One region of the Terrabacter sp. LjRoot27 genome, then DNA from elsewhere that is predicted to be linked to it. Evidence: riboswitches for the same ligand, from Rfam matches in the RefSeq annotation. Region 1 holds a riboswitch; the other holds the start of a gene.

Region 1 (4,663 bases):
AGGTCGACGGGCAGGGTGGCCCAGACGGAGCCGGGTCGGGTGATGATCTCGCGGGCGTGGGTGGCGGTGACCCAGCCGTGGCCGGGCAGCTCGCACGCGGTGTCGGCCTGTCCGGTGGCGACCTCGAAGGGCACGACGATCCACGCCAGCGCGGCAGCGCCACCGGAGACCTCTCCCGAGGTGGCCCTGGACGCTGCACCGGGCGTCGTGTCGGGCATCGTGTCGGGCATCGTGTCGGGCATCGTGCCGGGCATCGTGCCGGGCGCCTTGTCGGTGGCATGGCCGGCCGCGGCGGTGAGCTCCGGCCGGCGATGGTGGGCTTCGCGGAGGAGGGCGTCGGTGGCGAGGTCGGCGCGGAGCTGGTCGAGGCTGCGCGGGTCGCCGCCGCCGCGCAGTCCGCGCGCGGTGGTGTCGAGGCGGTCCATGACCGCGGCGACGGACGCGGCGTCGGTGGTGACGGTCAGCCAGCCCATCCCGTCGTCGGTGACCCGGCCGAACACCCCGCGCCGGGACCGGGCGTGCGCGTGCCGCTCGGCGCTGCCCCGGGCATCGACCGAGGCGACCGCGCGCCGCAGCCGGGCGGTGAAGGTGCGTTGCGGGAGGGGTTGGCCGTCCCGGGACGGGGCGAGCACGGCCTGTGCGACGGTGGTGACGTCGGCGTCGGGCAGCAACGCGGTGTCGGAGGCGACCTGCAGCGCGCGGTGCAGCGACAGCCGCCCGGCTCGCAGCGCGTTCAGGACGACTCGGTGCCGGCGGGGTGCGGTGGCCAGGGTGAGCCGGCGGGCGACCTCCCCGGTCCCGACGCCGGTCGCGAGCGCGATCTCCTCGGTGACGACCCGCTCGGGAGAGACCCGCGAGGACGCCCGGGCGGCGGCACCGGCGGGCAGGGCCTGGATCTGCTGGGCCTCGATGGTGGCCAGTGCGCCGTACGCGGCGAGCAGGTCGGCCTCGAGGCGGGCCTTGGCGACCTCGAGCGCCTGGATCTCGGCGAGCACCCGCTCCCCGGCCCGCGCCAGCCCCTCGAGCGCCGCCGCCGCTCGGGCCCGCCCGCGCCCCGCGCGCAGCTGCGTGAGGACCGGGTCGAGGACGGGGTCGAGGGTGCGCGCCCAGTGGTCCGGGTCGGAGGACCATCGGGCACGCAGCACCGGCCAGGGCCCTCCCGAGCGCACAGCGGAGGTCTCGGCCGGCGACGGGGTGAACGGCACGGTGACCCTCCTCTCGACGCTCGTTCCCTTCACTCGATTAGAACACGTGTTCGAAAGACTCGCAAGACCCGCTGGCTCATCTGTGGACAACGAACTCCTCTGCCCTGCAAGCGATCCCACCCGAGCCGGCACTTCCCAACACGCGCCAGGCGCCCACACCGGTGACGACGCGTCCACGATGAGGACACGCCCTCCCACGTGGCGGACACGCATACGTACACTCGCCGGTAGGTCATGAGCGCCAGCGACAAGCCCCGGCTCGCTGGCCGGCAACCCTCCAACCGCGGTGGGGTGCCCCGGGTGAGGACCTGGCCCGTCGACGCCACCCGGCGCGCGGGCAAGCGCGGAGAGCCTCTCTCCCGCACCGACCCGTCGGTGCACGGGGCCCGGTGACACGGGACCCCGGTCAGCGACACGACCCAGGAAGAGCAGGACGACCGATGACCGAGCCCAACTGGTCCTTCGAGACCAAGCAGATCCACGCCGGCCAGGCCCCCGACAGCGCCACCGGAGCCCGCGCGCTGCCGATCTACCAGACGACGAGCTACGTCTTCAACGACACCGACCACGCCGCGAACCTCTTCGGGCTCAAGGAGTTCGGCAACATCTACACCCGCTTGATGAACCCGACGACCGACGTCGTCGAGCAGCGCATCGCGGCGCTCGAGGGTGGCGTCGGCGCCCTGCTCGTCGCCTCGGGCCAGGCGGCCGAGACCCTCGCCGTGCTCAACATCGCGGAGGCCGGCGACCACGTCGTCGTCTCCCCCAGCCTCTACGGCGGCACCTTCAACCTCTTCAAGCACACGCTGCCCAAGTTCGGCATCGAGGTCGGCTTCGTCGAGGACCCGACGTCGATCGACTCGTGGCGCGCTGCCATCCGGCCCAACACGAAGCTCCTCTTCGGCGAGACCATCGCCAACCCCAAGAGCGAGATCCTCGACATCGAGGCCGTCGCGGCCCTCGCGCACGAGCACGGGGTCCCGCTCGTCGTCGACAACACCGTCGCGACGCCCTACCTCATCCGCCCGATCGAGTGGGGAGCCGACGTCGTCGTGCACTCCGCGACGAAGTACCTCGGCGGCCACGGCACCTCGATCGCCGGTGTCATCGTCGACGCGGGCACCTTCGACTTCGGAGCCGACCCGGAGAAGTTCCCCAACTACAACACGCCGGAGGAGAGCTACCACGGGCTCGTCTTCGCCCGCGACCTCGGCGTCGGCAGCCCCCTCGGGGCCAACCTCGCCTTCATCCTCAAGGCGCGCGTCCAGCTGCTGCGCGACCTCGGCCCCGCCGCGTCGCCCTTCAACGCGTTCCTCATCGCCCAGGGCATCGAGACGCTGTCGCTGCGCATCGAGCGCCACCTCGAGAACGCCCACAAGGTCGCAGCCTTCCTCCAAGGGCACGACCAGGTCGAGAAGGTCGTGTGGGCGTCCTTGCCGGACAGTCCTTTCCACGCCCTGGCGGAGAAGTACACGCCTCGCGGCGCGGGTGCCGTGCTCTCCTTCGAGATCGCGGGCGGCCTCGAGGCGGGCAAGAAGTTCGTCGAGGCGCTGACCCTGCACAGCCACGTCGCCAACATCGGTGACGTGCGCTCGCTCGTCATCCACCCCGCGTCGACGACGCACTCCCAGGGCCCGGACGAGGACCGTCTGGCCGCCGGCGTGACCCCGGGCCTCGTGCGCCTCTCGGTCGGCATCGAGCACATCGACGACATCGTCGCCGACCTCGAGCAGGGCTTCACGGCCGCCAAGGTCTGACGCACCGACGGGCCGGGCCCGATATCGGGATGAAGCGGATCGGCATGGCTGGCACGATGGCAGCCATGCCGATCCGCTACCCCGCCCCGCTGCGCCCCGGCGACCGGATCGGCGTCACCTCGCCGAGCTCCGGCGTCTCCGACGCCCTCTGGGGACGGTTCGCGTATGCCGTCCAGTCCCTCCGCGACCGTGGCTTCGACGTCGTCGTGGGCGAGCTCAACCACGCGCCCAGCCACGTCAGCGGGCCGCGCGAGGCACGTGCCGCCGAGCTGATGTCGATGCTCCTCGACCCGAGCATCCGTGCGGTCGTCCCGCCGTGGGGCGGTGAGACCGGCATCGACCTGCTCGACCTGCTCGACCTCGACGCGGTCGCCGCCGCCGAACCGACGTGGTGCGTCGGCTTCTCCGACACCTCGACGTGGCTGACCCCGCTCACCCTCACCACGGGCATCGCGACGATCCACGGGCAGAACCTCATGGACACCCCGTACGCCCTGCCGGACGGCATACTCCACTGGGTCGACGTCGCGGGCGCCGCGGGCGGGGACGAGCTGCGCCAGCACTCCCCCGGCCGGCACCGCTCCGGCGGCTGGGACGACTACGCCGACGACCCGACGGTGTCCGAGATGACGCTCGACGGCCGTGGCACGTGGACGCGGATCGACCCGGGCCACGAGGACGAGCCGGTCACGTTCTCCGGGCGTCTCGTCGCGGGCTGCGTCGAGACGGTGAGCTTCCTCGCGGGCGGGCGCTTCGCCGACATCGGCGCCTTCACCCGCGACCACGCGCCCGAGGGCACCGTCGTGCTGCTCGACATCGCCGAATGGAGCTCCTACGACATCTGCCGAGCCCTGCACGCCATGCGCCTGCGCGGCTGGTTCGACGCCGCCAACGGCGTGCTCGTCTCGCGCACCAGCGCACCCGAGCCGCACGGTTTCACCCAGCACGCCGCCGTCGTCGACGCCCTCGGCATGCTCGGCGTGCCGATCGTCGCCGACGTCGAGTGCGGCCACGTCGCCCCGTTCCTCGCCCTCGTGCAGGGCGCGACGACGACGGTCGTCCAGGACGGCGGCACGCACACCGTCACGCAGCGCCTCGACTGAAGGCCGGTCCGCGGTGACGGGTACGCTCGCCGCGTCATGGAGAAGCACCTGGTCGGGTCCGAGCTCGAGGTCGTCGGCGCCGAGGTGACGGGCGACGCGCCCGTCGCTCCGGACGAGCGCCCGCACGACGGCGGGGCCGCAGGTCGCGTGCTGCACGACGTCTTCGGCTTCAGCTCGTTCCGCGGCGCCCAGCAGGCGATCGTCGACCGCGTCGTGACGGGTCACGACACGGTCGTCCTCATGCCCACCGGTGGCGGCAAGTCGCTGTGCTACCAGCTGCCCGCGCTCGTGCGGCCCGGCGTCGGCATCGTCGTCTCGCCGCTCATCGCGCTCATGCACGACCAGGTCGAGGCCCTGCGCCTGCTCGGTGTGCGGGCGGCCTTCTGGAACTCCACGTCGTCCGCCGAGGAGTCCGACGCCGTCCGCCGCGACGTGCGCGAGGGCGGCCTCGACCTGCTCTACGTCGCGCCCGAGCGCCTGCTCATGCCCTCCTTCCTGCGTCTGCTCGACGACGCGGCCACCGGAGCCGGCATCGCGCTCTTCGCCATCGACGAGGCGCACTGCGTGTCGCAGTGGGGCCACGACTTCCGGCCGGAGT
Region 2 (4,663 bases), 1.3 Mb from region 1:
GGACACCGGGGAGACCGCCGGGTCGTCGACGCCGGAGCCGGCGCGACGGGCACCGCGCCGGCGCTGGGTCGACGTCGTCATCGGCGTCGTCCTGCTCGGGCTCGTCGCGGTCGGCGCGCTGCGCTGGTACGACTCGACGGCGTACGTCGTCGTCGTGCTCCAGACGGCCGGACCCTTCGTCGTCATCGGCCTGGGCCTGCTCACGGTGGCGACGCTCGTGCTGCGCCGGTGGTGGATGGTGGCCCCGGTCGTCGTCGCGCTCGTCGTGGCGGCGACCGTCGCGGCCCCCGCCTTCCGGGCCACGTCCTCGCCCAAGGCCGACCGCGACCTCACCGTCATGTCGGCCAATGTCTGGGTCGGCTCGGCCAACGCCGGCCAGCTCATGGACGCCGTGCGCTTCCACTCGGTCGACGTCCTCGTCCTCACCGAGGCCACGCCGGCGATCCTGCGGCGGCTCGACGCCGAGGGCGCCGGCGACTACTTCTCGCAGCGCGAGGGCGTGGCCCGCGCGAACACCTCCAGCGGCACGATGGTGCTCTCGCGCTACCCGCTCTCGGTGCGCAGCCTCGGCACCGACCCCGCGCTCGAGGGCACCCAGAGCGTCCAGCCCGAGGTCGACGTGACCGTCCCCAACGGCACGGTCCGCCTCAAGGTCGCCCACCCCGCGGCGCCGTTGCGCGGTGACACGCTCGAGTGGCGCGCCGGTCTGCGGGCGCTCGAGTCGTGGAAGCAGCGGCTCGACGGCGACGAGCTCGTCGTCATGGCCGGCGACTTCAACGCCGGCTTCGGCCACCCGGGCTTCCGCGACCTCGCCGCCGGTCTCGATGACGCGCAGCGCACCGACGGGCAGGGGTGGGTGCGCACCTGGCCGTTCGCCGGCAACCGGCTCCCGGCCTTCGTGCAGCTCGACCACCTGCTGAGCCGCGGGCTGACGGTCGTCTCGGCCGGGCAGGTGGCCTTCAACCGGGCCGACCACGCCGCCGTCTGGGCGAGCTACGCGCTGCCGGCACGCTGACCGAGCCGCTGACCGCGGCCACGCCCGACCGCGCTGACACACCGACCCCGCTCAGCGGCAGACGCCCGCAGTCACCAGGGTCGCTCGACCTCGACGTCGCGCGGGTCGGTGCCCTCGAGCGCCCAGCCGGTCTCCGTGAGCGTCCACTCGGCGTCGGTGCCGTGCTCGACGAGGCGCGCGACGGCGGCGACGAGGCGCTCGACCCCCTCGAGCGTGCTGCCGAGGCCGATGCTGGCGCGGACGGCGGTGACGGAGCGCTCGCCCCAGGGGTCCTCGAGGAGCTCGTCGACGAGCAGGTGGGCGCAGAACTTGCCGTCCCGCACGCCGATGCCGTGCTCGACGGAGAGCACCTGCGAGACGAGCGAGGAGTCCCAGCCGTCGATGGTGAAGGCCACGACGCCGACGCGGTCGCTGTCGTCGCCGAAGATCGAGAGGACCTCGACGCCTGCGACGTCGTCGAGGCCGGTGCGCAGCCGCTCGAGCAGGCGGGTCTCGTGCTCCTCGATCGCCTCGCGGTGGCGGCTGATCGTCGAGCACGCCGCGGCGAGCGCGATGGCGCCGATGACGTTGGGGCTGCCGCCCTCGTGGCGGGCCGGGCCGGTCGCCCACGTCGTGCCGTCCTCGGTCACCGAGCGCGTCGCGCCGCCGCCGAGCAGGTAGGGGTTGCCGGCGTCGAGCCAGTCGGAGCGCCCGGCGAGGACGCCTGCGCCGTAGGGGGCGTACGTCTTGTGCCCCGAGAACGCGACGTAGTCGGCGTCCCACGCGGCGAGGTCGATGGTGCGGTGCGCCGAGAGCTGGGCCGCGTCGACGGCGATCCGGGCTCCGTGCGCGTGGGCCAGCGCGGCGAAGCGCTCGACGGGCCAGACCTCACCCGTGACGTTCGAGGCGGCCGCGACGACGACGAGGCGGTGGCGCGACGGGTGGTCGGCCAGTGCCTCCTCGAGCAGGGCGTGCGCGTCCTCGACCGTCTGCGGGACGGGGAGGCGCACGGTGCGGAAGCGGCCCCACGGCAGCAGGGTCGAGTGGTGCTCGGTGCCGAAGACGAAGACCGTCGTGCGGCTCGGCAGCGCCTTGCTCAGCAGCGCCCAGGAGTCGGTCGTCGTCCGGGTGAAGACGACCGAGTCGCCCTCGCGCGCGCCGACGAAGGAGGCGACCTCCGCGCGGGCCTGCTCGTACCACGCGCTCGTCAGCCGCGAGGCGAAGCCGGCGCCCCGGTGGACGGAGGAGTAGGTCTCGAGGGCACGGTCGACGGCCCCCTTGACCGTCTCGAGCGCCGGCGTCGAGGCCGCGTGGTCGAGGTTGGCGTATGCCGTGTCGCCGTGCAGCGTGGGCACGCGCAGTCCCGCGCCGACGACGGTGGGCAGCGTGCGCGCCTCCGGCACGACGTGCAGGGCGCGGGTGCGCACGAGCGGTGCGGGGGAGCCTCCACAGAGGGAGGCGGCGGGGTGCGTCGAGGGAAGGACCGACATGGGAGTGCTCCTGGGTCATGGGACCCACCTCGTGCAGGTCCGCGCTTGCCGACCTCGAGGACGCATGCGGACCGAGGGCGGCCTGGTCGTCACCCGGAGCACCCCACCGCGGAGGAGGGTTGCTGGCCAGCGAGCCGGGGCTTGTCACTGGCACTCATGACCTGCGCAAGACCATAGGCGGGACGGTCGCCGGCTGTCCACCGGTCGCTCCCCGGGTGTCGCGATCTGAGACGCCGCCCGGCCCGAGGTGCGCCCGCGGCACCCGACGACGGTCCCCACGGTGCGCGGGAGGTGCGCCCACGGCACCCGACGACGGTCCCCACGGTGCGCGGGAGGTGCGCCCACGGCATACGAGAGCCCTGTGAGCCCTGGAGAGCGCTGTCCGACTGATCGGTCCTGTTGCGCGTGTGACGCGTGAGTTCATCGGTGCGTTGACGTACGGTGCCAGCATGGCGTCACGTCCGTCCACCAGCCAGCGCTCGAGCTCCGCCGCGGCCACCCGCGCCAAGGGATCCGCGGGCAGCGCCTCGTCACGCCCTCCGGCAGCACGCGGTGGTAGGCCGGCGCAGCGCAAGCCCGCTGCCCGCAAGCCCGCCGCCAAGACGGCGTCCAAGACCCGGGGCGGAGGCCTCCCCTTCCCGCTCGGCGCGATGCGCAACACGTGGATGGGGGTCTCGCACATGGCCGGGGGAGCGGTGCGCCGCGTCGGCCACAGCGCCGCCGACCTCGAGCCCGAGCACCGTCGCGACGGCATCGGCTTCGCCCTCATCGCGCTCGCCGTCGTCGTCGCCGCCCGTGAGTGGTGGGGCGTCTCCGGCACCTTCGGCCAGGTCGTGCACGCCGTCTTCGCCGGCACCTTCGGCCGCGTCGCGTACGCCGTCCCGCTCGTGCTGCTCGCGCTCGGCCTGCGCATGCTGCGCGCCCCCCAGGACGACGCGGCGACCAACCGCATCGTCGTCGGCACCATCGCCCTGACCTTCGCCGCGTGCGGTCTGTCGCACCTCGCCGACGGCATCCCCAACCCGCCCGACGGCGCCGACGGCATGCGCGCCGCCGGTGGCATCCTCGGCTTCCTCGCGTCGAGCCCCCTCGCGGCGGCCGTCTCGACCTACGGGGCGCTCGTCCTGCTCATCCTGCTCGGGCTCTTCGGCCTGCTCGTCATCACGGCGACGCCGGTCAACATGATCCCGACCCGCATGCGGCAGCTGCGGGCCCTCGTCATCGACCGCGACCACGTCGACGAGCAGCCCGACGAGGCGCTCGACGCCCCGGCCGCCGCGGTCAAGCGCGCGCGTCGCAAGGCCGTCGACCTCGCCGACCGTGACGGCGACGAGGCGTTCCGCCAGGCCGCGCAGAAGGCGCTCGAGGACGAGGCGACCACGCAGCTGCGGCCCGGCGAGAAGCGCCCGACGCCTCCCGGTCTGCTCGCCCCCCGCCCCGGCGGCGAGAAGGGCGCCGAGCGCGTCATCGACGCCACCGACCCCAAGACCCTCGGCGCCCCCGACACGAGCAAGGTCGGCCCCAAGGCCGAGCTCATCCCGCCGCCCATGTCCGACCTGCCCGCTCGCGTCGAGCAGCTGAGCCTCGGCGGCGACATCACCTACCAGCTGCCCGACCACTCGATGCTGACGCCGGGTCCGCCGCACAAGACGCGCAGCGAGACCAACGACCGCGTCGTCGAGTCGCTGACCAACGTCTTCGACCAGTTCGACATCGACGCCGCGGTCACCGGCTTCACCCGTGGCCCGACGGTGACGCGCTACGAGGTCGAGCTCGGCTCGGGCACCAAGGTCGAGCGCGTCACCGCGCTCTCCAAGAACATCGCGTATGCCGTGGCCTCGGCCGACGTGCGCATCCTCAGCCCCATCCCGGGCAAGTCCGCCATCGGCATCGAGATCCCGAACCTCGACCGTGAGAACGTGTCGCTCGGCGACGTCTTGCGCAGCAACACGGCCCGCACCAACGAGCACCCGATGGTCATGGGTGTCGGCAAGGACGTCGAGGGCGCCTACGTCATCGCCAACCTCGCGAAGATGCCGCACCTGCTCGTCGCCGGCGCCACCGGTTCGGGCAAGAGCAGCTTCGTCAACTCGATGATCACCTCGATCCTCATGCGCTCGACGCCCGAGGAGGTCCGGATGATCCTCGTCGACCCGAAGCGGGTCGAGCTGACGGCCTA

Evidence for each region. Region 1 has a riboswitch for S-adenosylmethionine ahead of ACSQ2D_RS14365 (bifunctional o-acetylhomoserine/o-acetylserine sulfhydrylase). Riboswitches for the same ligand answer to the same signal wherever they lie in the genome.
Region 2: another riboswitch for S-adenosylmethionine. It lies ahead of ACSQ2D_RS08325 (aminotransferase class V-fold PLP-dependent enzyme); the one in region 1 lies ahead of ACSQ2D_RS14365 (bifunctional o-acetylhomoserine/o-acetylserine sulfhydrylase).

What each region holds. Positions count from the first base shown of each region.
Region 1 covers NZ_CAXUSS020000001.1:3,087,379-3,092,041, forward strand. The annotation lists gene ACSQ2D_RS14360 (HNH endonuclease signature motif containing protein) at 1-1,205, opposite strand, end outside; SAM riboswitch class IV at 1,436-1,555, shown strand; gene ACSQ2D_RS14365 (bifunctional o-acetylhomoserine/o-acetylserine sulfhydrylase) at 1,646-2,962, shown strand; gene ACSQ2D_RS14370 (LD-carboxypeptidase) at 3,007-4,065, shown strand; gene recQ (DNA helicase RecQ) at 4,102-4,663, shown strand, end outside.
Region 2 covers NZ_CAXUSS020000001.1:1,784,526-1,789,188, forward strand. The annotation lists gene ACSQ2D_RS08320 (endonuclease/exonuclease/phosphatase family protein) at 1-1,015, shown strand, start outside; gene ACSQ2D_RS08325 (aminotransferase class V-fold PLP-dependent enzyme) at 1,087-2,484, opposite strand; SAM riboswitch class IV at 2,521-2,646, opposite strand; gene ACSQ2D_RS08330 (DNA translocase FtsK 4TM domain-containing protein) at 2,934-4,663, shown strand, end outside.